Regions from separate parts of the Rahnella sp. JUb53 genome, predicted to be linked through region 2. Evidence: predicted binding sites of a transcription regulator. Region 2 holds the regulator's gene; each other region holds the start of a gene.
The links. Region 2 encodes CRP, which controls carbon source genes, mostly activating them, when cyclic AMP is high. Its sites were predicted from a motif close to ATGTGANNNNNNTCACAT; they were not measured.
Positions count from the first base shown of each region.

Region 1: a site for CRP is predicted at 3,715-3,732, ahead of adhE (bifunctional acetaldehyde-CoA/alcohol dehydrogenase). Genes of this name have one in related genera too.
Region 3: a site for CRP is predicted at 5,435-5,452, ahead of EC840_RS23430 (PTS sugar transporter subunit IIC). Genes of this name have one in related genera too.
Region 4: a site for CRP is predicted at 5,918-5,935, ahead of EC840_RS13850 (YjcB family protein). Genes of this name have one in related genera too.

Region 1 covers NZ_SLYT01000006.1:31,335-38,844, forward strand. Annotated here, with positions in the region: gene EC840_RS15085 (thymidine kinase) at 26-634, shown strand; gene adhE (bifunctional acetaldehyde-CoA/alcohol dehydrogenase) at 779-3,448, opposite strand; gene EC840_RS15095 (YchE family NAAT transporter) at 3,982-4,626, shown strand; gene oppA (oligopeptide ABC transporter substrate-binding protein OppA) at 5,805-7,445, shown strand.
Region 2 covers NZ_SLYT01000011.1:21,589-29,098, reverse strand. Annotated here, with positions in the region: gene EC840_RS21095 (aldose 1-epimerase family protein) at 1-34, shown strand, start outside; gene EC840_RS21090 (YhfG family protein) at 131-301, shown strand; gene EC840_RS21085 (putative adenosine monophosphate-protein transferase Fic) at 291-893, shown strand; gene EC840_RS21080 (aminodeoxychorismate synthase component II) at 984-1,559, shown strand; gene EC840_RS21075 (aspartate aminotransferase family protein) at 1,694-2,908, shown strand; gene EC840_RS21070 (YccS/YhfK family putative transporter) at 3,555-5,630, opposite strand; gene crp (cAMP-activated global transcriptional regulator CRP) at 5,692-6,324, opposite strand; gene EC840_RS21060 (OsmC family protein) at 6,687-7,094, shown strand; gene EC840_RS21055 (LysR substrate-binding domain-containing protein) at 7,096-7,510, opposite strand, start outside.
Region 3 covers NZ_SLYT01000014.1:93,813-101,322, reverse strand. Annotated here, with positions in the region: gene EC840_RS23445 (AsmA family protein) at 1-963, opposite strand, end outside; gene EC840_RS23440 (uracil-xanthine permease family protein) at 1,118-2,509, opposite strand; gene gltS (sodium/glutamate symporter) at 2,750-3,961, shown strand; gene EC840_RS23430 (PTS sugar transporter subunit IIC) at 4,017-5,336, opposite strand; gene recG (ATP-dependent DNA helicase RecG) at 5,567-7,510, opposite strand, start outside.
Region 4 covers NZ_SLYT01000005.1:156,335-163,844, forward strand. Annotated here, with positions in the region: gene EC840_RS13835 (crotonase/enoyl-CoA hydratase family protein) at 1-508, shown strand, start outside; gene pdeR (cyclic di-GMP phosphodiesterase) at 538-2,556, opposite strand; gene bglX (beta-glucosidase BglX) at 2,839-5,136, opposite strand; gene EC840_RS13850 (YjcB family protein) at 5,524-5,808, opposite strand; gene malT (HTH-type transcriptional regulator MalT) at 6,073-7,510, opposite strand, start outside.

The DNA.
Region 1 (7,510 bases), on a different contig from region 2:
ATTTACATTATGGGGTCACTCCTTCATGGCTCAGCTTTATTTCTATTACTCGGCGATGAATGCCGGTAAGTCTACTTCGCTATTGCAATCTTCATATAATTATCAAGAACGTGGTATGCGCACGCTGGTGTTAACAGCAGAATTAGATCATCGTTTCGGCGTCGGTAAAGTCAGCTCCCGAATCGGTTTATCCTCGCCGGCAGAGCTCTACAATAAGGACACTGAACTTTTTAATCTGATAGCCCAGGAGAATCGCTTACAGCGTCTGAGCTGCGTTCTGATAGATGAATGCCAGTTCCTCACTAAGGCGCAGGTATCCCAGCTCACTGACGTTGTGGACGATCTGGATGTGCCGGTACTTTGTTATGGCCTGCGGACCGATTTTCGTGGTGAACTTTTTGAGGGCAGTGAATATTTGCTGGCATGGGCGGATAAACTGGTTGAGCTGAAAACCATTTGTCACTGCGGGCGTAAGGCTAACCGTAACCTGAGGCTGGATGAGAAGGGTAACGCCCTGCATGATGGCGCACAGGTCGTTATAGGCGGTGACGAAAGCTATGTATCTGTCTGCCGTAAGCACTACAAAGAAGCCATGGCGGCGTTTGATACCACGGTCGAAGCTAAACCAGAGTAAATCTGCAAAGTATTTACAGAGGTTTTTTGGCTTTTATCTTCAAAGCCATTCTCAAATTTTCCCTCATTTATCCTGAATCCATAAAAAAACCCGCTTTTCAGCGGGTTTTTACTTTCTGATTTTAGCTATCAGAAACTCAGCAGATTATTTTTTGCTGGTTTTCTTTTCAGCTTTAGGAGCAGCAACAACAACTTCTGCTGCCTCTTCTTCGCTGAATTCGCGGCCGTAGAAAGTATCCATCAGAATCTGTTTCAGTTCAGAGATCAGCGGGTAACGTGGGTTAGCACCGGTACACTGGTCATCGAACGCATCTTCAGACAGTTTGTCTACTTTCGCCAGGAAGTCAGCTTCCTGAACGCCTGCTTCACGGATAGAGGTTGGGATACCCAGCTCCGCTTTGATTTCATCCAACCAGGTCAGCAGTTTCTGAATTTTCTGTGCAGTACGGTCACCGGCAGCGCTCAGACCTAAATGGTCAGCCACTTCTGCGTAGCGACGACGCGCTTGTGGGCGGTCATACTGACTGAAAGCAGTCTGTTTAGTTGGGTTGTCATTGGCGTTGTAGCGGATAACGTTAGAAATCAGCATTGCGTTAGCCAGACCGTGTGGAATATGGAACTCTGAACCCAGTTTATGGGCCATTGAGTGACAAACCCCAAGGAAGGCGTTAGCGAACGCGATACCCGCAATAGTTGCCGCATTGTGAACACGCTCACGTGCTACCGGATTTTTAGCCCCTTCGTTGTAGCTGGCTGGCAGGTTTTCTTTCAGCAGTTTCAGTGCCTGCAGAGCCTGACCGTCGGAATATTCGTTAGCCAGTACAGAAACGTAAGCTTCCAGTGCGTGAGTCACAGCATCCAGACCACCGAAAGCACACAGTGATTTAGGCATGTTCATCACCAGATTAGCATCAACGATAGCCATATCAGGTGTCAGCGCATAGTCAGCCAGTGGATATTTCTGACCAGTTGCATCATCGGTAACAACCGCAAAAGGAGTCACTTCTGAACCAGTACCGGAAGTGGTGGTGACGGCGATCATTTTCGCTTTCACGCCCATTTTCGGGAATTTGTAGATACGTTTACGGATATCCATAAAGCGCAGCGCCAAATCTTCGAACTGAGTGTCCGGATGTTCGTACAGAACCCACATGATTTTAGCGGCGTCCATCGGTGAACCACCACCCAGCGCGATAATGACGTCTGGTTTGAAGGAGTTCATTTGCTCAGCACCTTTACGAACAATGCTCAGCGTTGGGTCAGCCTCTACTTCAAAGAACACTTCTGTTTCAATGCCGTGGCTTTTCAGAACGCTGGTGATCTGATCTGCATAGCCGTTATTGAACAGGAAACGGTCAGTGACGATGAATGCGCGTTTTGCTCCATCAGTAGCCACTTCTTCCAGTGCGATTGGCAGTGAGCCACGACGGAAGTAAATAGATTTTGGAAGTTTATGCCACAACATGTTTTCTGCTCGCTTCGCTACAGTTTTCTTGTTGATCAAGTGTTTAGGACCGACGTTTTCAGAGATGGAGTTACCACCCCATGAACCGCAACCCAGCGTCAGAGAAGGAGCAAGTTTAAAGTTGTACAGGTCACCGATGCCACCCTGAGAAGCCGGGGTGTTGATCAGGATACGTGCGGTTTTCATTTTGTTGCCAAAATAGTTCACACGTTCTGGTTGGTTGTCCTGGTCTGTATACAGGCAAGAGGTATGGCCGATACCGCCCATTTCTACCAGTTTCTCAGCTTTAGCAACCGCGTCTTCGAAGTTCTTAGCACGGTACATCGCGAGGGTAGGGGACAGTTTTTCGTGTGCAAATGGTTCTGATTCGTCAACAACGCTGACTTCACCAATTAACACTTTAGTATGAGCTGGCACTTTGATGCCGGCCATTTCGGCAATTTTAGTCGCTGGCTGGCCTACGATAGCCGCGTTCAGGCCACCATTTTTCAGAATGATATCTGAAACAGCTTTCAGCTCTTTGCCTTGCAGCATGTAGCCGCCGTGCGATGCGAAACGTTCACGAACAGCGTTATAAGCAGAATCAACCACGATGATGGACTGTTCAGACGCACAGATTACGCCATTATCGAAGGTTTTGGACATCAGCACGGAAGCAACAACACGTTTGATATCTGCAGTTTCATCTACAACGACCGGGGTATTACCTGCACCCACGCCGATTGCTGGCTTACCGGAGCTGTAGGCTGCTTTAACCATGCCCGGACCACCGGTTGCCAGAATCAGGTTCAGATCCGGGTGGTGCATAAGTTGGTTAGAAAGTTCTACACTTGGTTCATCAATCCAGCCAATGATGTCTTTTGGCGCACCGGCAGCGATAGCAGCCTGCAGAACGATGTCTGCCGCTTTGTTAGTCGCGTTTTTAGCACGTGGGTGTGGAGAGAAGATAATACCGTTACGTGTTTTCAGGCTGATAAGCGCTTTGAAAATCGCAGTGGAAGTGGGGTTGGTAGTTGGGACGATACCGCAAATCAGGCCGATGGGTTCAGCGATAGTGATGGTACCGAAAGTGTCATCCTGGCCCAGGATGCCACAGGTTTTTTCGTCTTTGTAAGCATTGTAGATATATTCGGAGGCGAAGTGGTTTTTGATCACTTTGTCTTCGACAATACCCATTCCGGATTCTTCAACGGCCAGTTTGGCGAGCAGAATACGAGAATCGGCAGCAGCCAGAGCGGCGGCAGCGAAAATCTTATCTACTTGTTCCTGACTGAAGTTGGCATATTCGCGCTGTGCCTTTTTGACTCGCGCAACGAGTGCGTTTAGTTCAGCGACATTTGTTACAGCCATGATGCTCTCCTGATAAAGTTAAACTCTTTTAGTAAATAACTTGCCAAAGACTAGTATAGACCTGCTATCAGTCACCGTGAGAAACTAATTAACTCTATGATTCTCAAGGTGTTGTCTTTGTCTCTTTATTTGCTTAAAGAGCTTCCAGTAGTGAAGCACGTAAGGTAGTAGATAACTCCTCATTCAACGTGGCTTGACGAATATTTGTTCTGCAAACTACCGTCGAGTGACTATGCACAAAGCTTACCTATTTGTAGGCAGACGTAATTTGATCTGGATCACTAAATACCGAAGCTGACACCTTTCAGCAGTAGTTTATTGAGAATAATTATCAAATTAGCCCGTGGATAATACAGTTTTGTATCTAAAGTTATCAATAAAAAAACTGATTTTTAACAAAAGTCTTATCCACTGCCTTTATTTGGAAATCTGGTGATAAAAACTATGAAACGGCGTGGCGCCTTTACTGCGATTCCAGTACATTAGCGCCCATCAAAACCTTCATCTACCGGCGTAACTGTGCGGAGTTCTGCGTGAGCCAATCTTTATTAGATTTTTCTGGTTATATCAAATTCTTTGTCGGGCTGTTTGCACTGGTCAATCCTGTGGGGATCTTGCCCGTGTTTATCAGCATGACCAGCTATCAGGCGGCGGCAGGGCGTAACAAAACCAATATGACGGCCAACCTGTCTGTTGCCATTATATTGTCGACTGCGCTGTTCCTCGGCGATGCAATTTTGCACCTGTTTGGCATTTCCATTGATTCATTCCGTATCGCCGGCGGGATCCTTGTGGTCACTATCGCCATGTCGATGATCAGCGGAAAGCTCGGGGAAGATAAACAGAACAAGCAGGAAAAGTCAGAAACAGCGATCCGCGAAAACGTCGGTGTAGTTCCGCTGGCGTTGCCTTTAATGGCAGGACCCGGTGCAATCAGTTCAACAATCGTCTGGAGTTCGCGTTATCACAGCTGGCCAAACCTGTTGGGTCTGACTGTTGCTATCATGTTCTTCGCCTTCTGCTGCTGGCTGCTGTTCAGGGCGGCACCTTTACTGGTGCGTCTGCTGGGGCAAACCGGCATTAACGTCATCACCCGTATTATGGGATTGCTGCTGATGTCACTGGGCATTGAATTTATTGTGACAGGTATAAAAGCGATTTTCCCGGGCCTTCTTTAATCAATTAGCGGCCGAATTATCACGAAAATACTCAGGTGTTTTCGTGATAATTATCACTTCCACTTATAATCGAATGCCTTATTATAGTGCAGCTAATGACTTAATTCAGAGCGATTGCACCCTAATGTGGCGCAAACCCTCGTCTCACTCCTCTTTTCAATCCAAGTCCTCATTTCTTTAAATAAACTTAGCTAATTATTCGCTAATTACTGGCGTTTATTGCCCGTATTGACGTTAATTTGCCCACATCATTCTGTAAGGCTTGTGCAGGCTGTATCGAGATGTTATTAGTGTTAACACAGCAGTTAACAGGTGTTTATTCTTATAAATCTAACAATGTTAACTGATTGTGTCAGGCGAGTTCTTGAACAGTCTCCGGTAGGGCTTTGATGAGTAATTTCGCCATAAAGATTCTTTAAATCAGCGAGTTAATGCTGTTTTCTGCTCTCTGCCTGACTGACCTGTTGTAAAGACTGTTACGAGTAAAAGAGAATTGCGTAACAAATTTGCAAAATTTATTGGCGCGCGTAACAGGGTTCTGATAATTTTCAAATCGCCTTCAAAAATGGATTTTTGTTTAGAGCAATGCTCCTGGTGAGCACGATTCTTGCTAGTGCGAAAAAGATTGAAGCCATTTTATTTGTTTTTGGAGAGTGTCGTGTCGCAATGCTTACTGCAAATTTATCCTCATGTGTTTTCTGCAAAAAGAAAACCGGGCATAACGTTGACGACATCAAACCGCCTTATGCTGAATTTTTATGATCAGCTAAACAAATCTTCAGATCTTCTTCTTATTAATTTGATGGCTCGCATTTAACCGCGAAGGATTTTCTGTCGCCTTAAGTCGGGTGAATAAGAAAATAATATTGTTAAGTGCAGGAATAACAGTATGTGATTGCCTGGTTCGCCACAGAATTCTTTTTGTCGCGCACGGGGTGAATCAAATGGAGGGAGATCATCCTTAACGATCTCAGAAACCGCAAGGCGATTAACAGCCAGAGGTTTAACGGACTTACCAGGTAACACATGCAGTAGTAGGGGACAGCCATCTGCGGGTGGTAACTACATGGGGCTTTTCATGAGCAATTCGTTCCTGCTCATGAAATCCGTTGACCCAGCAAGGGTTTATCTTGCACCCAGGCGTGCAAGTTCATAATAAAAACTGGAGTTGAATAAAAATGACCAACATCACAAAAAAAAATCTGCTGGCTGCCTGCATTATGGCTGCGGTTGGCGCGGTGTCAGTGAATAATGCATTTGCAGCCAATGTGCCAGCAGGTGTCACTCTGGCAGCCAAACAAGAACTGGTTCGTAACAACGGCTCAGAAGTTCAGTCTCTCGACCCGCATAAAGTTGAAGGCGTACCAGAATCCAACGTTATCCGTGATTTGCTCGAAGGCCTGGTGAATACCGACAGTAAAGACGGCAGCGTTATTCCTGGCGTAGCAACCAGCTGGGAAAACAAAGATTTTAAAGTCTGGACCTTCCACCTGCGTCCTGAAGCTAAATGGTCCAACGGTGACCCTGTGACCGCCGCTGATTTCGTTTACAGCTGGCAGCGTCTGGCAGATCCTAAAACCGCATCTCCTTATGAAAGCTACCTGCAATACGGTCATATCGAAAATATTGATGACATCATCAGTGGTAAGAAAAGCCCTGATACTCTGGGTGTGAAAGCCATCGACGACCATACCCTGCAAGTGACCCTGACCGAACCTGTTCCTTATTTCGTAAAAATGCTGTCTCACACCGCGATGAAGCCGGTAAACAAAAGTGTTGTTGAGAAGTTTGGCGACAAATGGACCCAGCCAGAAAACTACGTGAGCAACGGCGCATACAAACTGAAAGCCTGGACCGTCAACGAACGTATTGTCCTGGAACGTAGCCCGACTTACTGGGATAACGCAAAAACTGTGATCAACCAGGTAACTTACCTGCCAATTTCTTCGGAAGTAACTGACGTTAACCGCTACCGCAGCGGCGAAATCGACATGACTTACAACAACATGCCGATCGAACTGTTCCAGAAACTGAAGAAAGAAATCCCAACCGAAGTTCACGTTGACCCGTACCTGTGTACTTATTACTACGAAATCAACAACCAGAAAGCGCCGTTCACTGATTCACGCGTTCGTGAAGCACTGAAACTGGGCCTGGATCGCGATATCATCGTGAACAAAGTGAAAGCACAGGGCGACCTGCCAGCTTACGGTTACACCCCTCCTTATACCGATGGTGCGAAACTGACTCCGCCAGCCTGGTTCAAAGAGACTCAGGAACAACGTAACGAGCAGGCTAAAAAACTGCTGGCCGAAGCAGGTTACACCTCTGCTAAACCTCTGACTTTCGATCTGTTGTACAACACGTCGGATCTGCACAAGAAACTGGCTATCGCTGCCGCCGCTATCTGGAAGAAAAACCTGGGTGTTGACGTGAAACTCGTTAACCAGGAATGGAAAACCTTCCTGGACAGCCGTCATCAGGGCAACTTCGATGTGGCACGTGCTGGCTGGTGTTCTGACTACAACGAACCTTCTTCCTTCCTGAACACCATGCTGTCTGACAGCAGCAACAACACCGCTCACTATAAGAGCCCGGCGTTTGATAAAGACATCGCGGATACTCTGACAGTGAAAACTGATGAAGAGCGTGCGGCGCTGTATCAGAAAGCAGAAACCCAGCTGGATAAAGACTCTGCCATTGTTCCTGTTTATTACTACGTGAACGCGCGTCTGGTGAAACCATACGTTGGCGGTTACACCGGTAAAGATCCGCAGGACAACGTCTACGTGAAAGACTTGTACATCATCAAACACTAAGTCACGGATATCAGAGCAAGGCATCCCCGAGCTGCCTTGCTCATCCTATTTTGATGAAGGTAATG
Region 2 (7,510 bases):
GGACGTGAACGAGACGCCGATCGCTGTTGAATAATCCGAGTTTAGGGCGCTAACGCTGGCGCCCTTTTTTCTCTGTCTATACTTAATCCCACAAGGTATGCGCCCGAATGGCGGTAACCAGGGAGGAAATATGGCGAAGAAACTGACACTCAGACAGCAGGAAAAACTCTTTCGCGAACGTCAGCGGCAGAATTTTCAGGCCAGCAGCGCGCTGGATGGCCTGGAGGTGGAAGTCGTGTCTCTGGATAACGAGAAAATTGCACAACGTCTGGCCGAACTGAGGGGGCACTATGAACGATAAACTCGTGGACGGTGCGGATCCTTATTATTATCCCGGCATCAATGTCCTGAAAAACTCTCTCGATATCCGTGAAGCTCACCGGCTGCAACAGGCTGAACTGGCCTTTACGGCGTTACGGGCGGCGGCGATGCCACTCGGCCCGGCGGTTATGGGCTTGCCACATCTGTGCGCCATTCACCTGTCGCTGTTTCAGGATATTTATCCATGGGCAGGGGAGTTTCGTGAGATTGACATCTACAAGGACGATACCCAGTTCTGCCATTTCGGCTATATCGAAAATGAAGGCAACGCCCTGATGCAGGAGCTTGAGGAAGAGGAGTTTCTGGTCGGTTTACCGCTTGATAAGCTTGCCGAGCGGCTGGCTCACTATTATACCGGCCTGAATTTGTTGCATCCTTTTCGCGAGGGCAACGGGCGGGTGCTGAGAATTTTTGTCGAGCAGCTGGTTATCCACGCCGGGTATGACATCGACTGGTCCAGCATCAGCCGTGAACGCTGGCTGTCCGCCAATAAAACGGCGGTGTTTGGTGATGAAACCGATCTGGTCGCCATCTTCAATGAAGTGATCAGTGAAATCGATGACGAACATTGATGCGCAAGATCAGAGCGACAAAATACTGAAGCCTGTGCTGAAAAATGCGTAGAATTGCCCGGTAAATTTTCGACTTTTACCGGGAACGCTATGCTGCTGCTGATCGACAACTACGACTCCTTCACCTACAACCTTTATCAATATTTTTGCGAGCTGGGCGCTGAGGTGAAAGTGCTGCGTAACGATCAGCTGACGCTGACCGATATAGAGCAACTTGCTCCGTCGCATCTGGTGATTTCTCCCGGCCCCTGCACACCGGATCAGGCGGGTATTTCCCTGCAAGCCATCACGCATTTCTCTACCCGTTTGCCGATCCTTGGCGTATGCCTCGGGCATCAGGCTATGGCGCAGGCGTTCGGCGCGAAAATCGTGCGGGCGCGTCAGGCTATCCACGGTAAAACATCGCCGGTGCGACATACCGGTCAGAGCGTATTTACCGGACTGAATAATCCGCTGACTGTCACCCGCTACCATTCGCTGGTGGTTGCGCCCGAAACGCTGCCGGACTGTTTTGACGTCACCGCCTGGACAGACCGCGACGGCGAGCGCGACGAAATCATGGGCATCATGCACAAAACCTTGCCGCTTCACGGGGTGCAGTTCCATCCGGAAAGCATTCTGAGCGAGCAGGGGCATCAGCTTCTGGATAATTTCCTTAAAATCTAACCGTTTAATTCCTCGTTAACATCGCTGCAAAAATTACTTACCCATCAGGTGCGATTTCTGTTTGCCTGTATCTGATTTTTTATGCATATTTTATGATTATATTTTCACATCAATATCAGTAAGGGCGAAGGGTTATGGCAGAAAAATCAGCGGTAGATCGGGGTACGTTCGACAAAGTGATTTTGCCGGTTTATTCACCAGCGAAATTTATTCCTGTTAAAGGTAAAGGCAGTCGTGTCTGGGATCAGCAGGGCACCGAATACGTTGATTTCGCCGGTGGTATCGCGGTGACGGCGCTCGGGCATTGCCATCCGGCACTGGTAAAAGCGTTACACGAACAGGGCGAAACCCTGTGGCATGTCAGCAACGTGTTTACCAACGAACCTGCACTGCGCCTGGCTCAGAAGCTGATCGACGCGACCTTTGCAGACCGCGTATTTTTTGCCAACTCCGGCGCTGAAGCCAATGAAGCTGCTTTTAAACTGGCGCGTTATTACGCTTCCCATCGCCACAGCCCGTACAAAAGTAAGATCATTGCTTTCCATAACGCTTTCCATGGCCGCACATTGTTTACCGTTTCTGTCGGCGGTCAGCCAAAATATTCCGACGGCTTCGGCCCGAAACCGGCCGACATTGTCCACGTGCCGTTTAACGATCTGGACGCGGTAAAAGCGGTCATCGACGATCACACCTGTGCGATCGTTGTCGAACCCGTTCAGGGTGAAGGCGGAGTCACACCGGCTACTAAAGAGTTCCTGCAAGGGCTGCGCGAGCTTTGCGATAAACATAATGCGCTGCTGGTGCTGGACGAAGTACAAAGCGGCATGGGGCGCAGCGGTAAGTTGTTCAGCTATATGCATTACGGCGTGACGCCGGATATCCTGACCACCGCCAAAGCGCTGGGCGGCGGCTTCCCGGTTTCCGCCATGCTGGCAACCGAAGAAGTGGCCTCGGTGATGGAACCGGGCAAACACGGCACCACTTACGGCGGTAACCCGCTGGCCTGCGCCGTCGCTGAAGCCGCACTGGATATCATCAATACGCCAGACGTGCTGGCCGGTATCAACGAGCGTCGCGAGAAATTTATCAGCGCGCTGGAGGCCATTAATCAGAAATATCACATCTTCAGCGAGTTCCGCGGTCAGGGTTTGTTGATCGGCGCTGAGCTTTCCGACGAGTTTAAAAATCGTGCAGGCGAATTCCATGCCGCCGCCGCCGAATTCGGCCTGATGATGCTGGTCGCCGGACCGAACGTCATGCGGTTTGCGCCCTCACTGGTGATTGATTTCGCTGATATCAGCGAAGGGATGGAAAGATTTGAGAAAGCCGTAGCAAAGGTTGCAGGCTGAATGCTTCCCCCCCCGCTGGTTAAAACCGACTGAGTAAATTTCGGTTTTTCAATAACGGTTATCACAAGGCCTTGTGCGCCGAAACCGAGCAGAGGGGAAAGGCTTTTCCCCTCTGCACTCCCCTCGCTTTTTTACTGCGCGCTGCCGCAGGCATGACGGACATGTTCTGGTGTATTAGTGAGTGGCGCAAAATGTCATCGCTACGCGATTCCCGAATTTCAGGCTTCGAGCCTCTGGTCTCGAACCGTTCATTCGGTGCCATTTTTGAGCACGCCAGTCAACTTATCTAAAAGATAAAAACAGTCTGCTGTTGAATTTAAGATCTCGCGGGCGAATCAGAAATCTTGCCGAACGGAGCGGCCTGAAGACCCAGGGCTTCAGGACCGAGAGAGGGAACCGCGCAGCGGTAAGATTTCCAGCCTGTCACCGCAGTTGCTGAAACATAGCCAGCAAGCGGAGCGCGTGTTGAAAAAGCGAGGAGGAATCCAAAGGAGGAAAAGCACTTTCCTCCTTTGGGCGGTTTCGGCGCAGCGCGTTAAGTGATCCCCGTACTTGAGAAACCGAAATATTCTCCGATTAGCTTTAAAAAGCAGTCTGGCTGTAAGCCAGTAAAAAGGGGATTTAAAAGGGGCAATCCCCTTCACGTTCACGCCTTCCGCGTCAGCCAGATCCCATGATGTGGCCTCTGCTTCCACGCCAGTGACGAAATAGTATGCATCACGCTGAGATGTGAAATCACACGCCGCAGATGGCGTTCCATCTCGGTCAGTGGCATATCAGGATGCAGTTCCGGTGCATTGATCAGCGTGTTCTCATTGCCCGGTCCGTCATAAAGCAGTCGCTGCTGACAACTCTGCAACGCAATTTCACAGGTCTGTAAATACTCCGTCGCCAGTTTCTCCGGCAGCATGTAATGCTCGCGGGCGAGGATGGTCATCGCGTTGATGTGCTCGACAATGAACTGGCTGTGCGTCACCCACAAGCGCATATCCGCCAGATAATGCGAGTTAAAGCCGGGCTCCTGCATGGCCTGATTCAGTGACGTGAAAAGCTTGTTGTGCGCCTGATTGACCTGCATACGGGTGTAGGCAAGCTTCGAGGTATCCGGGTTTTCTTCAAGCAGTAAGCGGATAGCATCCTGATAGGTTTCCAGCGCCTGGTGCGCGTTCTGACGCAGTAATCCGCTCTGCCATTGCGGCCACAGCCAGATGGTCCCGCCGAACGCCAGCGCGCAGCCGATCAGCGTATCCACCAGTCGCGGTACCAGAAAATGCACGCCGTTCATCGCCAGCAGTTGCAGGGTATATACCGCCGTCACGGTCATGCCGACCATCGCCAGCCCGTAGTTTTTACGCAGCACCGTATACGACACCAGCGTGACGATCAGCATACACATCAGCGTGATGCCTTCGGGTAATTCCAGCTTCAGCAATCCGGCGGCAATCAGCAATCCGGCCAGCGTGCCCAGCGCACGGTGCTGGATACGCACGCGTGTGGCGTTATAACCGTTCTGGCTGACCAGCATGATGGTCAGCAAAATCCAGTAAGGCTTGGGCAGATTAAAGAACAGGCCCAGGCTGCTGCCAATCGCCAGAATGATCCCCAGACGGGCGGCATTGCGCAGGGCGACAGATTTGAAGGAAAGATAGCTTTTCAGCGCAGGCCAGAAGGGTAAACGCGGCTGAGTGTTCATCAGGTCACGTTTGTACAACGGGCGCTGTGTCCGCAGCAGGCGCGCAATGCGGCTGAAGTGGTAGTAGCAAAACTGGCCGACCGGGTTCTCAGGATTGCGCGCGGCGATTTTCTCCAGCGCGGCCAGCTCGTTGGCCATCGTAAACCGCGCGGATAAACGGTGATAAAGAATGTCGTCGGCGATGACCCGCAGGCGGGCGGAAATCACCTGCGCATTACGGCGGATAACCGCTTCGGCGTGGCTTTCTTCCACCAGCTTCTGCACTTCTTCCGGCTGATGCAGGCTCACCGTGATGTGCTCCTGCAAATCAAGCGCGACCTGAAAACGTTGAAACAGTCTTTTATGGTGATGATGATGGCCGTGTTGCGGCAGCATGTGCAGTTGCTGATAGAGCAGGGCAATCAGGTCGATGACCTGCTGCTGTCGCGTCAGCAACGGGGGTAACGCGGTTTCAGGATCGGTGTGTTGCGTCAGCAGGCTGTATTTAGCTTCGAAGTAATCCGCGAGTTGCAGATAGAGCTGACTGAGCGTTTCGCGCATCGGCTGTTCTTCCGAAATACGAAACCACGCCCAGTTAAACAATCCGTACCAGGCCGTGCCGGCGGCGAAAAGCACCGGTGCCTGCCACATCGGACGCAAGCCAACCATGCTCAGCGTGAAGATGGTCGCGACCAGTGCACCGGGCAACAGACGTGCATGCAGCGGGCTGATTTCACCGGTCACGCCTAACAGCAAGGCCAGCGACAGCATGATGAGCGGCAGGGGAATGTGCCAGTTTTCCAGCATGACTTGCAGCAGAATACTGCTCACGGCAAACAGTGTTCCGCCAATTATCAGGCGTTTGAAAAAGCGTTTATGCGGAGTATCGAGGCCCGCGACGTTGCAGCAGGCAGGACAAAGAGAGAACAGCAGCCCCATTTGCAGATTGCCGAACAACCAGCAGATACCAACGGGCAGGCACAACACCAGCGTCTGGCGCAGCGCGTAGTTAACTTCCGGATGGTAAAACAGTCTTCGCCATAGCGTCATGGATAAAGCTTAGCCCATAAAAAAGGCGCGACAGTGTTCTGCCGCGCCGATTTTTAAGGGATTAACGTGTGCCGTAAACGACAATCGTTTTACCGTGTGCCGAGATCAGACTTTGATCTTCAAGCATTTTGAGAATACGTCCGACTGTTTCACGTGAACAACCGACGATTTGGCCGATTTCCTGACGGGTGATCTTGATTTGCATCCCGTCCGGATGGGTCATCGCATCAGGCTGTTTAGCCAGATTAAGGAGAGTTTGAGCGATACGCCCTGTTACGTCGAGGAAGGCCAGGTTGCCGACTTTCTCTGACGTCACTTGCAGACGGTTTGCCATCTGCGCGGAAAGACGCATCAGAATATCCGGGTTAACCTGAATCAGCTGGCGGAATTTTTTATAAGAAATTTCAGCCACTTCACAGGCAGTTTTTGCACGAACCCACGCACTACGTTCCTGACCTTCTTCGAAGAGTCCCAGCTCGCCGATGAAGTCACCTTGGTTAAGGTAGGACAGTATCATTTCTTTGCCTTCTTCATCCTTGATAAGGACAGCAACTGACCCTTTCACGATGTAGTAAAGCGTTTCGGCTTTTTCACCCTGGTGAATCAGCGTACTTTTAGAAGGATACTTATGTATATGACAGTGAGACAGGAACCATTCAAGAGTCGGGTCTGTTTGTGGCTTGCCGAGAACCATTTGCTATTATCCTCTGTTGTTATCGCTGCCCAAAATCACAGGGCTCAGAGTTCCCTGTACGGCACTTCATAAAAAAAGCGCCCTTTCAGCATATAACTCCCCAGAAATGCTGCAAGCGGGTGTCGGGGTGAAACAGCCTGATTATTGCCGTTATCACCGTGGGTTCTGTTCTTAAACCGCGAAAACCGTCACCGCAATTCACTGGAAAGTATGTTTCGGCTTTGTTTGTAGCACAGGTTTGCAATGCTGTCTTCTGTTGTCTCGCTTCAGCATGATGGCGATCGGGTTACGTTGCCAGATTTTAGGTGAAAGGGTACTCTGGGAGCGGAATTCGACGAGTTTATTCACCGGGAGAATAGTTCATGCACGCACGCGTAAAATGGGTAGAAGGGCTGACGTTTTTAGGCGAGTCAGCGTCAGGCCACCAGATTTCTATGGATGGTAATGCGGGCGATAAAGCACCCAGCCCGATGGAAATGCTGCTGATGTCCGCAGGCGGTTGCAGCGCGATTGATGTGGTGTCTATTTTGCAAAAAGGCCGTAATGACGTGCGTGATTGTGAAGTCAAGCTGACCTCACAACGCCGCGAAGAAGCGCCGCGCCTGTTCACGCACATCAATCTGCATTTTATCGTCACCGGTAAAGATCTCACCGATAAGATTGTCGAACGTGCCGTTAGCCTGTCTGCGGAAAAGTACTGCTCTGTGTCCCTGATGCTCGGCAAAGCGGCGACCATCACGCACAGCTTTGAAGTGATCAGCGTCGAATAAGTTACGACCAGTCATAGGCGTGGCACTGGCTGCGCAATAAATCCAAAAATCGCCGCGCGGCAAACGTCAGCGGCGATTTTTGCGAGTAAAGCACACAGTATTCTGCCTGCGGCAGGGTATCGATATTGAGCACACTCAGCCTGTCCTGCAATCCGAACGGCGCTTTCATCGCGCGCGCCACAATGGTCAGATAATCAGACTGCAACACCATATTTAGCCCGCACACCACCGAATCTGTATGCACCGGCATTTCCGCTGCCGGCTGATGAAATCCTCCCATCGATACCCTGATTTGCTGGTAATACCCCATATCCGTTTCGGGCAACAGCCAGCGCGCATCCTGTAATTCCTCCAGAGTTGTGGAGCCTGCCAGCGGATGTCCACGCCGGGCGATAACGCAGAAAGGTGCGCTGAAC
Region 3 (7,510 bases), on a different contig from region 2:
GCCTTGCGGCGAAAGGTCGAGACTGATAATGGGATCCTGGATATGCAGATTGCCATCAATCATATCGGTTGCATTCAGGGTGATTTCCCCGTCATCGCTTTGCCAGTCGCCTTTTTCCAGAGTCAGATCCTGTACAGACAAATCAACGTCGCTGAATGCCCAGTCAGTTCCCTGCAAGCGGGCATCGATCAGGTCAAGACGCTGGATAGTCACTTTAGGCAATGTCTGGTAATCATCAAAAAAAGCAGCAAGTGATTTAGAGGTTTGCAGGCGTACATTGCTCAGGCGCAGGTTTTCAATGTTCCAGCTACCGTCAGCGGCCTGTGTGGCTTTACCTGTCAGCTGACCGCGTGCCAGATCGCCGCCAAAATTACTCAGCGTCAGATTCTTATTATTGATATTGCCCTGAATCAGCACATTTTCGGCCGGAAGACCGTTGACCGTCAGATTCGCGGCACTCAGCTGGAAATCGGCTTTGTCTCCCAGTAGCTGAGCCGGTTTTGGCTGCCACGGCGAAATGCCGGCATTAATCTGCTGTCCCTGAATATCTAATCCGGCGGTATTCCCGGTCAGCGCCATTTTGCTGAGCTGCAGGGTATTGGCCTGCAACGGTAAATTCATTGAGGAAGGGCTGACACTGAGGCGACCGTTAGCCAGAACGACGCGATCGAAAAAGCGTGGCTCGGTTATCTGTCGCAAGCTTAAATCCAGATCGACTTCGCCAGCGTTCAGGATTTCCGGCTGATTCTTTTGCCCGAAGACGACATTGTTTAACGTCACACGACCCGGAGACGACCAGTTGTGGTCGATTTTCTCTACGGAGACGCGGTACTCGCTGTTATCGCTGATCCAGCGGCTGACCCAGCCAGCCGCCCAGCGGGTTTGTAATAGGACGTACACCAGCACGATCGCCAGCACCAGAAGTAAGGCGAACGTCAGCAAAATTTTACCGATAAATCTCATCGTCTGGAGCCCTGTAGCGGGAAAGCGGAAAAAAGATTCTTTGTTTATGCCGCAAACAGCGACTTTTCTCAACAGGTTAGCAGAATGGAGACAATAAAAAGCGGCAGGGGTTCCAGACCCGCTGCCGCTGTTGCACGCGGATTACATCCCGTGATTACTTTTCGTGAGGGAAGACCAGATTCAGAACAATCGCAGTAATACCACCAGCAGCAATTCCCGAAGACAGAAGCGTTTTCAGCCAGTCGGGCGCGAATTGCAGGATCAGCGGTTGCTGGGAAACACCCATACCGACGGCCAGTGAAAGCGCCATGATCATAATTGCGCGGCGGTTAAGGCGCTCGCGGGAAACAATACGCACGCCGGAAGCCGCGATCGTACCGAACATAACGATGGTTGCGCCGCCCAGAACCGGTTCAGGAATATGTTGCACAAAACCCGCTACGGCAGGGAACAGCCCAAGGATGATCAGCATCAGAGCGACAACAAAACCGACATAGCGGCTGGCAACACCGGTCAGCTGAATCACGCCGTTGTTCTGCCCGAAGCAGGAGTTCGGAAAGGTGTTAAACACCGCAGACAGCATTGAGTTCAGGCCGTTTGCCAGAACGCCGCCTTTGATGCGCTTCATATAAAGCGGGCCGCTGACCGGCTGCTCCGAAACGTCTGAGGTCGCGGTAATATCACCGATAGTTTCCAGCGACGTGACCATGAAAATCAGCATCAGCGGGATCAACAGATTCCAGTCGAAGCCCAGACCGTAGTACAGCGGCGTCGGTAAGGTTATCCAGTTTGTTTGTGCAGCTGGCGCGACGGAGGGCAACATCCCCATCATCCAGGCTGCCAGATAACCCACGGCCATCGCGATCACCAGAGATGCCACGCGCAGATAAGGATTGCGCTGACGGTTCAGCAGAACAATCACCACCAGCACCACGGCAGCCAGCAACAGATTTTTCGGCGCGCCGAAAGTGTGATCACTCATGGCCGAGTAACCGCCGCCAATAGACGTCAGTCCGACCTGAATCAGTGAAAGCCCGATAATCATCACCACGATGCCGGAAACCAGCGGCGTGATAATGCGGCGCGCGAGATGCAGGAAACGGGAAAGAATGATTTCAGTACAGGAAGCCAGCATCAGGGTGCCAAACAGCGCTGCCATCATGGTCGGGACATCGGCACCGCCATTTTTCAGCGCCATTCCGCCCATGATAAGCGGTGCCACAAAGTTAAAACTGGTGCCCTGAATGGAGAGTAAACCTGAACCGACAGGCCCCCAGGTTTTAATCTGCAAAATGGAAGCGAGGCCAGAGGCGAACAGCGACATGCTGATGATGTGCTGCGTGTCCTGCGCGGGTAAACCCAGCGCCTGACAAATCAGCAATGCCGGTGTGATCACCGCAACAAACATCGCCAGCAAATGCTGACAGGCGGCAAATAACGTCTGAGGAAGTGGCGGACGATCTTCAAGGCGGTAAATCAGTTCACTTTTTTGCTGGCGTGAGAGGTCAGATTGCTGTGTTTCTTGTTCTGCGGTTTGCGAACTCATGTTGTGGCATTCCAATAAGCGGCAAAGCGGGCATTTTTATTGAAATCACCGATAAAAGCAATCGTTTGCTATCGGCAATTTTGGGTGGAATGTTTGGGTTAAGGGGAGATTTACGATCTGTTTTTCTTGCTTATCGCAGCTTTAATGACTTCTAATTCAGCCTCTGGGGAAATGATACTTAAATGAGATGTTTATAACTCAATAATATTTTTGGATATTTTTTTAAAATGGAGTTTTTCAATGATTCAACTCGACACCTACGGCACGCTCGTTGCCGCCACGTTGGTACTCCTTTTAGGACGAAAATGCGTCCAGTCGGTCAAATTTCTAAAGAAATACACTATTCCTGAGCCCGTTGCCGGCGGGTTGCTGGTCGCTTTGCTGTTGCTGATCGCCAATCAGATGTTCGGATTGGAAATCGGCTTTGATATGTCCCTGAAAGAGCCCCTGATGCTGGCGTTCTTTGCGACAATTGGTTTGAATGCCAATCTTTCCAGCTTGCGTGCAGGCGGCAAATCTTTATTTCTTCTGGTCTTTGTCGTTATCGGCCTGTTGCTGATGCAAAACGCCATCGGTATCGGGATGGCGAAAATGTTGGGGCTTGATCCGCTGATGGGCTTGCTGGCCGGTTCGATTACACTTTCTGGCGGTCACGGAACAGGTGCGGCGTGGAGCAAGCTGTTTATCGAACGTTATGGCTTTGAAAACGCGACGGAAGTTGCTATGGCCTGTGCGACCTTCGGCCTGGTGTTAGGTGGAATCATCGGCGGGCCGGTGGCGCGTTATCTGGTCAGCCATTCTTCAACACCAAACGGCACACCGGAAGATGCCGCCGATCCCAGCGCATTTGAAAAACCGACCATCGGGCGGATGATCACCCCGCTGGTGATGGTGGAAACGATCGCGCTGATCGCGATATGTCTGATGGCTGGAACTTACTTTGACAGCCTGCTTCAGGGGTCTGCCTTCGAAATTCCGACATTTGTCTGTGTTCTGTTCGTGGGCGTGATCCTGAGCAACGTCATGGCGTGGCTCGGTTTTTATCGTGTTTTTGACCGGGCCGTTTCAGTACTGGGTAATGTCAGCCTGTCGTTGTTCCTTGCGATGGCACTGATGAGCCTGAAGCTGTGGGAAATGGCGTCACTGGCTTTGCCGATGATGGCAATCCTCATCGTACAGACCATCGCGATGGCGCTTTACGCGATTTTCGTAACGTATCGCGTAATGGGCAAAAACTATGATGCCGCGGTACTGGCTGCCGGACATTGCGGCTTCGGACTGGGTGCAACGCCGACGGCGATTGCGAATATGCAGGCGATCACCAACCAGTTTGGTCCTTCGCATCTGGCCTTCCTGGTTGTGCCGATGGTTGGGGCATTCTTCATTGATATTGCCAATGCGATCGTCATTAAACTGTATCTGATGCTGCCAATATTCCCGGCTTTCAGTTAAAAAAACAGGCACAGAAGTTTCGCTTCTGTGCCTGCCTTTCCTTCTGATTTATCGCTTACTGTGCTGCTTTTTCCGTAAACACCTCTTCCGCTTCAGCGGCTTTCTCCTGCGCCATTAGCTGTTTTTCATAAACCTTGAAAAACGGATAGTAAATCACCATCGAAAGCGCCATCAGCATGACGACCAGAATCGACACTTTGAAATCCCAGCCCATTGCCCAGGCTGCGCCAATTGGCGCCGGAGATGTCCAGGGAACCAGTGAAATCATATGCGGCAGAAGATCGGTTTTAACCGCAGTGTAGGCAATGACGGCGTTCACCATCGGTGCCAGAAGGAAGGGGATGAAAAATACCGGGTTCATAACAATTGGCGTGCCGAAGATCACCGGCTCATTAATGTTAAAGCAGCTGGGAATCAGACTGAGTTTGCCCATTGTGCGCAGATGCGCCGACTTGCTGCGACAAAACAGCAACACCAGCCCGATGGTTGCGCCGGAGCCACCGATAACGATCAGGAAATTCCAGAAAGCCTCGGTCATGATGTGCGTCATCGGTAAACCTGCGGCGAGATCTGTCTGATTCAGGCCAAGGTTGGTTAACCAGAAAGCCTGCAACATGCCGGAAACGATGGCTGAACCGTGAATGCCGGCAAACCACAACAGGTGGCAAATCAGCACGGCGAGAAGTACCGCGGGCAGTGAGTCAGCGGCGGAAATCAGCGGTTCGAACAGCGCCATAATCGCCTGTGGCAACAGCATGTCAAACCCTGACTGCACCAGCAAACTCAAAGGGAAAAGCGTCACCACCACCGCAATAATCGGGATCAGCAAATCGAATGAATGCTTAATGTTTGAAGGAACCTGTTCAGGTAAGCGTATGCCGATATTGTATTTTTTCAGCAGCCGCGTCAGCTCAGTCACATAAATCGCCACCAGAATGGCGGTAAATATGCCCACGCCACCCAGCGCGACGGTCGACATTTTCTCATCAACCTGCGGCGCAGCGACCAGCAGAAAAGACATCAGCGCCAGCATCGCCGTCATAAACGGGTCAAGTTTGTAACTTCTTGCCAGATTGTAGGCAATCGATGCCGCGATGTAGATCGACATAATCCCCATCGTCATATTGAACGGCGTCAAAATTTGTACTTCATATTTAGCCGAAAGCGCCAGCCAGCTCCTGGCGAAACCCCACGAAGATTCAGGTGAGAATGGCGGGTGGACAAAAACCAGTAAAAAAGAGCCGACAATCATAAACGGCATTGCTGAAATGAAACCGTCACGTACCGCCATGACGTGGCGTTGCGAGGAAAGCCGGGCAGCAAAAGGGCTGATCTTTTGTTCTATAAAGTTAAAGAGGGATTGGCTGATACTCATGATGATTTGACCTTATGTTGAGGACATCAGACAGGGTTGCCTTAATTATCATCAGTGTAGTGATGGGGTATGAAACCGGTTACCGACTTTGCCTCACTCTGTGAAGGTCATCAAATAACCAACGAAGAAAGCAGTTCAGCTGCGGTGACATTAAAATTTGCATGAATGTGAAGGCGCAAAAACATCATTTTTAATAATGCTTCGACGATAAGAGAGTGTGGAGAAGGGGATCAGGCGTTGGTGTATCTGACTCTTTCCGGCAGCCAGCGTTCTATCAATGCTTTGGCGTGATCCGGGAACTGCTGTTGCAGATAGCGCGCTATACGCTGCACGTCGGGGATCATTGCCTGGTCGCGTAACAGGTCCGCGACTTTAAACTCTGCACTGCCAGTCTGGCGCGTACCCAGTAATTCGCCCGGTCCGCGGATCTCTAAATCCTGCTGGGCAATGACAAAACCATCGTTACTGTCACGCAGTACCTGCAAACGCTTCTGCGCAGTTTTGCTCAGCGGCGTTTTATAGAGCAGAACACAGTGGGAAGCCACGGCACCGCGCCCGACGCGGCCGCGCAGCTGGTGTAATTGCGCCAGTCCTAAACGCTCCGGGTTTTCGATAATCATCAGGCTGGCATTTGGTACGTCAACGCCGACTTCAATAACGGTCGTCGCCACCAGAAGTTGCACTTCGCCTTGTTTAAACGCCTGCATGACGGCCTGTTTTTCCTGCGCTTTCATGCGACCATGCACCAGCCCGATGTTGAGCGCTGGCAGGGCCTCTTTCAGTCCTTCCCAGGTGGCTTCGGCTGCCTGAGCCTCGAGCATTTCTGATTCTTCAATCAGCGTACACACCCAATAAGCCTGACGGTTTTCCTGCTCGCAGGCACTTTTGACGCGGCTGATAATATCACTGCGGCGGGTATCGGGGATCGCGACGGTTGTCACCGGCGTACGGCCTGGCGGCAGTTCGTCGATCACTGACGTATCAAGATCCGCATAGGCAGTCATGGCCAGAGTTCGCGGGATAGGCGTCGCCGTCATGATCAGCTGATGCGGATGGAACCCTTGTTGCAGGCCTTTCTCCCACAGCGCCAGACGCTGGTGTACACCAAACCGGTGCTGTTCATCAATGATGACCAGAGAAAGTGACGAGAACAAAACCTGCTCCTGGAAGATGGCATGCGTGCCCACCACCATTGAAACCTGACCGCTGGCAATCGCGTCTTGCTGCGCCTGCCGGGCTTTACCTTTTTGTTTTCCTGCCAGCCAGCCGACCTGAATTCCCAGCGGTTCAAACCACTGACGGAAATTATTGGCATGTTGTTCGGCCAGCAATTCTGTCGGCGCCATTAATCCGACCTGTTGCCCCTGAGCGATAGCGCAGAGTGCGGCGAGAGCTGCTACCAGCGTCTTGCCAGAACCCACATCACCCTGAACCAGACGCATCATCGGGTAGCTTTTCGCTAAATCCTGCTCGATTTCAGCCACCACGCGCTGCTGCGCGCCTGTCGGGCTGAAAGGAAGAGAAGCGAGGAACTGTTTTTTCAGGCGATCGTCATGGTGCAATGGCAGTGCTTTATAGCTTTGTGTACCGGCGCGAACGGCCAGCATACTGAGATTATGCGCCACCAGTTCTTCCATAATCAGGCGTCGCTGAGCAGGATGATGACCTTTCTCAAGATCGGCGAGCTGGATGTCTGGCGGCGGGCGATGCAGTAAATGCAGCGCCTGAGGAAGCGGGATCAGCGAACGGCTTAATTCTTCCGGCAATAATTCGGCGATAGGTACGGTATCGAGTAATTCTAAAGCCTGATCGGTCAGTTTACGCAGTGTTGCCTGGCGAATACCTTCCGTTGTCGGATAGACCGGCGTCAGCGATTCCTGCAAAACCACTTCACTGTTTTCACCCTGAATGCGGTATTCCGGATGAATGATTTCAGCGCCGATGGTGCCGCGTTTAATTTCGCCATACGCGGTGACACGACGGCCTGCTGCCAGACTGTTTTTCATCGCGGCGTTAAAATTGAAGAACCGCAACGTCACCATGCCAGTGCCATCGCTTATCTGACAGGTCAGCATTCTGCGGCGGCCAAAACTGATATCACTGCGCAGCACTTCGCCTTCTATAGTTGCGAAAATGCCAGGCTGTAAATCATTGATGGTGTAAAGGCGGGTACG
Region 4 (7,510 bases), on a different contig from region 2:
GGGCGCGATCAGCTTGTCGATGATTGAAGGTACGGCGCTCGGCGGCGGATTCGAAGCGGCGCTGGCGCACCATTATGTGCTGGCGCAAAACACGGCCCGGATGGGGTTTCCGGAAATCGCCTTTAACCTCTTTCCGGGAATGGGCGGTTATTCGCTGGTCTCGCGTAAAGCGGGCATGAAGCTGGCGGAGGAACTGATTTCCACCGGTGAGTCTCATACGGCGGAATGGTTTGAAAGCCGCGGGCTGGTGGATGTGTTATTCCAGCCGGGTGAGGCGTTCAACGCCACGCGTACGTTTATGGATGTGCTGCGGCCAAAACTTAACGGGATCCGCGCCATGATCCGCGCACGCCAGCGCGTACTGCAACTTTCACGTTCCGAGCTGATGGATATTACGGAGGATTGGGTGGATGCCGCGTTTACGCTGGAGGAGAAAGACCTGAGTTATATGGAGCGTCTGGTCATGCTGCAAAACCGGCATACGGCATCACTGCGTAAAACCGGCTAGCAGCGGGCAGAAAGGGCCCGTTACTGGCGCTATTTCTGTTTTGCTTTAGGTTTAAAAATATTGGGTGAAGCAATCATTTTTTCTTCAAGCCAGTGCTCGAGTTCCGTTGCGGGCATTGGCCTGGCGTAAAGAAAGCCCTGTTTGCTGTCCACACCAATCTCGTCAATTAACTTCTCTTCTTCAGCCGTTTCCACCCCTTCCGCCACCACGGTCAGTTGCAGGGTTTTCGCCACCGCCACAATCGCCCGCACCAGCGCCTGGGAAACCGGATTGTCATTGATCCCACGGACAAAACTCTGGTCGAGCTTAATGCAGTCGAGCGGAATGCGTGCCAGCTGGGACAGGGAAGAATAACCGGTACCGAAATCATCCAGATGCACCTGCGCGCCGAGTTTATGCAGCTGGTTAATCATGGCGACAGCTGCGCCTTCGTCTTCCACCAGACAGCTTTCGGTCAGTTCAAAATCGAGCAGACACCCTTTCATGCCGGCTTTTTTCATGGCATCAGACAGCGTCGTGATAAACGAGCCATTATTCAGCTGGCGTCCGGAAAGATTCACGGCCACGCGCAGATTCAGCCCCTTTTTTTGCCATTCAGTCGCCTGACGGGTGGCGGTTTCGATCACCCATTTGCCGATGGGTGTAATCAGGCCAGATTCTTCGGCATAAGGGATAAAACTTTGCGGCTGGATAAGACCGCGTTCCGGCGAATTCCAGCGCAGCAGCGCTTCGACACTTTGCACGGTGCCATAAAGTGACACTTTCGGCTGATAGTGCAAAACCAGCTGGTCTTTTTCCGCCAGCGCTTTGCGTAAATGCGTATCCAGCCACATGTATTCTGAGGCTTTTTCATTCATGCCCGGCGAGAAAACGCAGTGCGCATTTTTGCCTTTTTCCTTCGCCACATACATGGCGGTATCGGCGTTTTGCAGCAGCGTATCGCCGTCAGTGCCGTGTTCCGGACAGATAGCAATGCCGCCGGAACAGCCGGTATAGACTTCAATGAGACCGATACGAAATGGCAGGCTCAGGCGGCGCAACACGCGCTGGCTCAGTGCCTCCAGTGCGCTCAGTTCTGCATGGATACTGAGGATGATGAATTCATCGCCGCCGAGGCGCGCGAGCTTATCGTTAGGCGAAAGACAATCCTGAATAGCGTCGGATACCGCCCGCAACAGGTGATCGCCAAACATATGACCGTAGGCGTCGTTCACCTTTTTGAAGTTATCCAGATCCAGATAAATCAGCCCGACTTTGTTTTCGCCGCGCTCGAGAAGGGCTCTGGCCAGAGATTCCTGTAACGCGTTGCGGTTGGCGAAACCGGTGACCAGATCGGTGTTGGCCAGCACGCGCAGACGCTCCTGCGCTTTGCGCTCGTCCGTAATGTCAGAACCCGAGCAGATCAGGTATTTTTGCTGTTTACCGCTGCCGCTGTGGACGAATTTATTGCGAAACAGAAACAGCCGCTGACCTTTAACCGTATTGATCCAGCGTTCGACTTCGTAGGATTGCTGATGCTGAAAAAAACCGTTGATGTTCTGGCGCGACGCCAGACCTTCTTCCATCGTCATGAATAAATCGTAGGCGCTGCGGCCAATGACATCTTCTTCGCGCAGGCCGGTATATTCTTCGCTCAGCCGGTTAAAACGATGGATTTTGCCTTCCTGATCGATGATCACAATCACGGAGTTGGCTTCGGAAACCACCTGTTCAGCAAAAGTCAGACCGACTTCAAGATCGTGCGCGACGGATTCAGTGTCCTGATACGCTGATGCCGTGCCAGCCCAGGCTTTGCTGTCAATTTTCCGGCCGACAAGATAAAGGCGTACAGGGGAACCGAACAGGGTGATGTCCAGCGTGAAACTTGAGGTGATCCCGGTCAGTTGCCTGATTTTTCCCGCCTGCCATTGGGTCAGGGAGATAGCAACATTAACAACGCCTTTCTCTGCGGACAGCTCCAGTGCATTGCTGTCAGAACCCACTCGCCAGTATGGGCGGGGCGTACCAAAATGCAGGTACAGGATGGACGCATCTTGAGAATCGACCATGAATGTTTCTCCGAAAAGAACGCTATACGCCGCCAGTGTGGCGACATGGCGATAGTCAGCACAGACGGAGTTTACTCTGCTCAGCACACCCGCACCGCTCCGCAACTATCGGATACAGAGCCGGAAGGCGTAACACATTGAATTTAAGGTTAGCAACTGTCGGTTATATATCCAGTCACCGGACAGAAATTACTGCTCAGAACAGGCGGGTTCCGTTGCCGGGATCCCGCCTGAGAGAGAACGTGCTGACTGCATATCGGGCCTGGTTTCAGACCCGATATGTTATTTCAACAGGAAGCTGGTTTTCTTCACATCCTGAGAATCTAACCCGACGAATACGTTGAACTTACCGGGTTCAGAGGCCCATTTCAGCTTGTCATTGTAGAAACGTAAGTCTCTTTCATTGATAGCAAATGTCACGGTTTTCTCTTCACCCGGCTGCAGGGTGATCTTCTCAAAGTTCTTCAGCTCTTTAACCGGACGACTGATCGACGCGGTGACATCCTGCAGATACAGCTGGACGATCGTCGCGCCACTGACTTTGCCGGTGTTTTTCACCGTGACACTGGCTGTCAGCGGATGTTTCGCATCCATGGTTGTGGATGAAAGGTTCACGTCAGACACGCTGAAACGGGTGTAGCTCAGGCCATAACCGAACGGGAACAGCGGCCCGTTGGTGATATCGAAATAACGGGTCGTGTATTTATCCGGATGCTGTGGATTGAACGGACGACCGGTATTCAGCACGCTGTTATACAAAGGAATTTGCCCGACCGAACGCGGGAAAGTCATCGGCAGTTTGCCTGACGGGTTGTAATCGCCAAACAGAACGTCGGCAATCGCGTGACCGCCTTCGGTGCCGGCGAACCAGGTTTCCAGCATGGCATCAGAGATGTCATTTTCCCACGTCAGTGTCAGAGGACGACCATTCATCAGCACAATCACCAGCGGTTTACCGGTGGCTTTCAGCGCCTTGAGCAGGTCACGCTGGCTTTGCGGAATGCTGATATCTGAACGGCTGGAGGCTTCATGCGCCATACCCTGCGCTTCACCCACCACCGCCACCACGACATCTGATTTCTCAGCTGTTTTCACCGCTTCGTCAATCATGTCCTGTGGTTTACGCGGGTCGTTGATCACCTGCTTGTCGTAGGAATTAAGGAAATCGACCATCCCCTGATCGTCGGTGATGTTAGCACCGCGTGCATATAACAAAGTGCCTTTGTCTCCGAGGACATCTTTCATCCCCTGCAAGACAGTCACAGCCTGAGCGGCTTTACCGGCGGCAGACCAGCTGCCCATCACATCGCGTTTGCTGTCAGCCAGCGGGCCAATCACGGCAATGGTGCCTTTTTTCTGTAACGGCAGCGTCTCGTTGGTGTTTTTCAGCAACACGAGGGACGTACGTGCGACTTCGCGGGCTTCGGTGCGGTGCAGACGGCTTTCGGCATTGGTGTCCGCCGGGTCGCTCGACTGCGGGCCTAAATGACGGTATTCATCGACAAACAACCCCATGTCCCATTTCGCGGCCAGAACGTCACGTACGGCACGGTCAATATCCTGCTGACTCACCAGACCGTCGGCGAGCAATCCTTTCAGATACTTACCGTACATATTGTCGGCCATGTCCATATCGACACCGGCTTTCAGCGCCATCGCAGCCGCCTGACGATCATCTTCGGCCACGCCGTGTTTGACCAGACCGCCAATAGCGCCGTGGTCACTCACTGTCAGACCTTTGAACTGCCAGTCATCGCGCAGAATATCTTTCAGCAACCAGGTATTTGACGTCGCGGGAACGCCGTTAACACTGTTGAGGGCAACCATCACGCCACCAGCACCGGCATCTACCGCCGCTTTATACGGTGGCATGTAATCGTTAAACATGCGGGTCAGGCTCATGTCCACGGTGTTGTATTCGCGACCGCCTTCCACCGCGCCGTACAGCGCGTAGTGTTTGACGTTAGCCATCACGGCGTCGGGTGCGGAAGGATCTTTACCCTGATAACCCGTCACCATTTCATGTGCCAGGCGGGACGTCAGGTAGGTGTCTTCGCCAAAACCTTCGGAGACACGGCCCCAGCGCGGATCACGGGTAATATCGACCATTGGCGAGAAGGTCATATTCAGACCATCTGCTGCGGTTTCCAGTGCGGAAATACGTGCGCTGGTGTTGACGGCCTGCATATCCCAGCTGGCGGCAAGGCCAAGGCTGATAGGGAAAATAGTGCGCTGACCATGCACCACGTCATAGGCATAAAACGGAGGGATCTTCAGGCGGCTTTCTTTCACCTGATCCTGCATGCGGCGAATATCAGGTTTAGTGACGGTATTAAACACGCCACCGACTTTACCGGCGCGGATGTCAGCCATAATGGCTTCTTTCTGGTAGTCCGGCCCCACAGTGACCAGATTCAGCTGACCGATTTTTTCATCAATGGTCATTTTTTTCATCAGGTCCGCAATAAATGCATTGCGCTCTTTTACCTGATCCTGGGGAATGCCCGTCGTTTCAACGGCGAGCGAAGAAGCAGAACTTACCAGTAACACTAACGCGCCAAGCACGTGATGCGTATTCATCGGAATTCCTTCAGCCATAAGCAGGGGTGCCAAACCGGTGAAAATTCAGCAGCCTGAAGCAAACAAAGCAATGATCATTCTAAGAAAAGTATGGGTGAGAATCTAATACGACCCTTCAACTATTAGCAATGAATAGTTTATGCCCTGCGCACAATATCGTTTTACATTGCGGAGCAGACTGCAATTTACAGGTAATCAGAAACTCACGTACAAAAAGACCTCAGATACGCCACGCATTTTTCTAAATTTAGGATTAAATGATATGCAGGTGAACAAATAATCAGCAAGCTGGTCTGAATGTTCATTATCAGGGTAATAAAAAAGGCAGAACATCATGTTCTGCCTTTCTTTCATCTGTTCTCAACGACACGCTGTGAGCGAATCGGATTAATAGTAATAAGACATATCGGTCGGGGTTTTGCTCATCACATCAAAGAAAACGTCTTTCGTGTTTGCCCAGAACTGCGCGACGGCGGCGGCATCATAATTCATGCCCATCAGGCTCATCACGAAGAAACAGGTTACGGTCAGGCCGAGACCGCTGCAAACAAAGGCCATGGTGTTGCGGCTGGACTGGCGGCAAACAATATTAAGCTGGCTGGTGCAGAACATCAAAAAGGCGCTCAGCAATTCCCAGCGCATCATGACAATCCCGGCAGTTAAAGTACCCATCGATAAAATCCTTACTCACTACAGCCGTTTACACAAAGCCAAAATCAGCCGGATGGCTGTTACAACAGGTTGGCAGCGGGCTTTTCTGAAGAAATGGTGAATTACAATAGTGTGACGACGGTCACATTATATCACCAGATTTTATTTTTGAGCAAAATATGTTCGCTAATGAGAAATAGGCATAACACATCAACTTATTTTGATGATGTGTTATGAAAAGAGTGGGGTGCGATAACGGTAGGGCGTTGAGAGTTACCCGGTGAATCAGGCGCCGTACCCCATGACCTGTAACAGATGCTGCGCCTGCTGCACCGCTTCCTGACGGTGTGCGACGCCCAGTTTCTGGTACAAATTGCGGATATGCGTTTTGATGGTGGTGGAGGCGACATCGAGTTCACCGGCGATCTGATCGTTGCTGTAACCGGAGTAAATCAGCCCGAGAACCTGCCATTCGCGCTGGGTCAGCGGACTGGTGCGGATCAGTTCCGGCACCTGCGGATGGGTCAGCAGTTTGTTGACGAACCCTTCGTCGAAGTGCGCGAACTTATGACGATGGTGCTGGTTAATTTCACGCAGAATTTGCTGCGCACGGCGCTGTTCCAGTTCCGGCAGCAGATTGAGTTGCAGCAACTGTCGCAACTGCTGCGCCATCATTTCCCCTTCGATGACGAAATGGCTGACAAAACCCGTACGGTTCGCCAGCCCCAGCGCTTCGATCAACACCCGCTGCGCATCATTTTTACGGCCGGTATGCCAGTAAAGCAGATTGCTGAGCAGCAGATTGCGGTTGAGATCGCTGGTCAGGCGCAACTGACGCGCATTCTGATTCAGCTCATCGAGTACCACCTCGGCTTCATCAAACTGTTCCAGCAAAATCTGCACACGGGCGATATTCCGCCACTGGCCTTGCTGGAAATGGTTGTCGGCCATGTCGGGTTTACGCGCCTGTTGCAGCCACTGGCGGGCAGCGGCTTTGTCGCCGATCATCTGCCAGTAAATCACCCTTGGTTTATCGGTATTGGTCAGCCAGTCGATGTGATACTGACCGGTTTTGAGCAGGCTTTCACAGCGTTGCAGATGGTGATGTGCGTTATCGAGCTGACCGCGGGCGAGGGAGCATTTCGCCAGCATTGCCAGACACTGCAACTGCTGCTGTGGCTGGAAGTTGGTCAGCACATCAAGCCCCTGACGGGCGGCGTCTTCGGCATCATCGAGCCGCGACCATGACCACAGTAATTGCGAGCGCAGGCGCAGTAAAAATTCGTGCATCGGCAACTGTTCCAGATGCTGTTCACGCACCAGTTCAAATGCGCGATCCTGCATCTCAAACGCAGCCTGCAAAAAGCCCTGCGCAATCAGGATTTCACTCTGTTGCAGCAATGCCCATAACGCATAGTGATAAGCTTCATAGCGGCGGGCAATCTGTTCGGTTTGCTGCATCAGCGGCAAGGCGCGGGTCAGATCGCCTTTGCAGTGCTGGATTTCGCCGGTGACCGAGGTCGCCACAATCCGGCTGTAATAGCTTTCATACGGCAGATATTTCAGGGCGTCCGCGGCAAGTTTTTCCGCCTCATCCTGACGGCCATCGTTAATCGCCACCTGCGCCCGCAGGGCATCAAATTCCGCCGCGAGTTCCTGTTCCATGACGATATTGCGCTGCTGCATTTCACTTTCGGCGCGCACCAGCAACGTTTCCACTTCG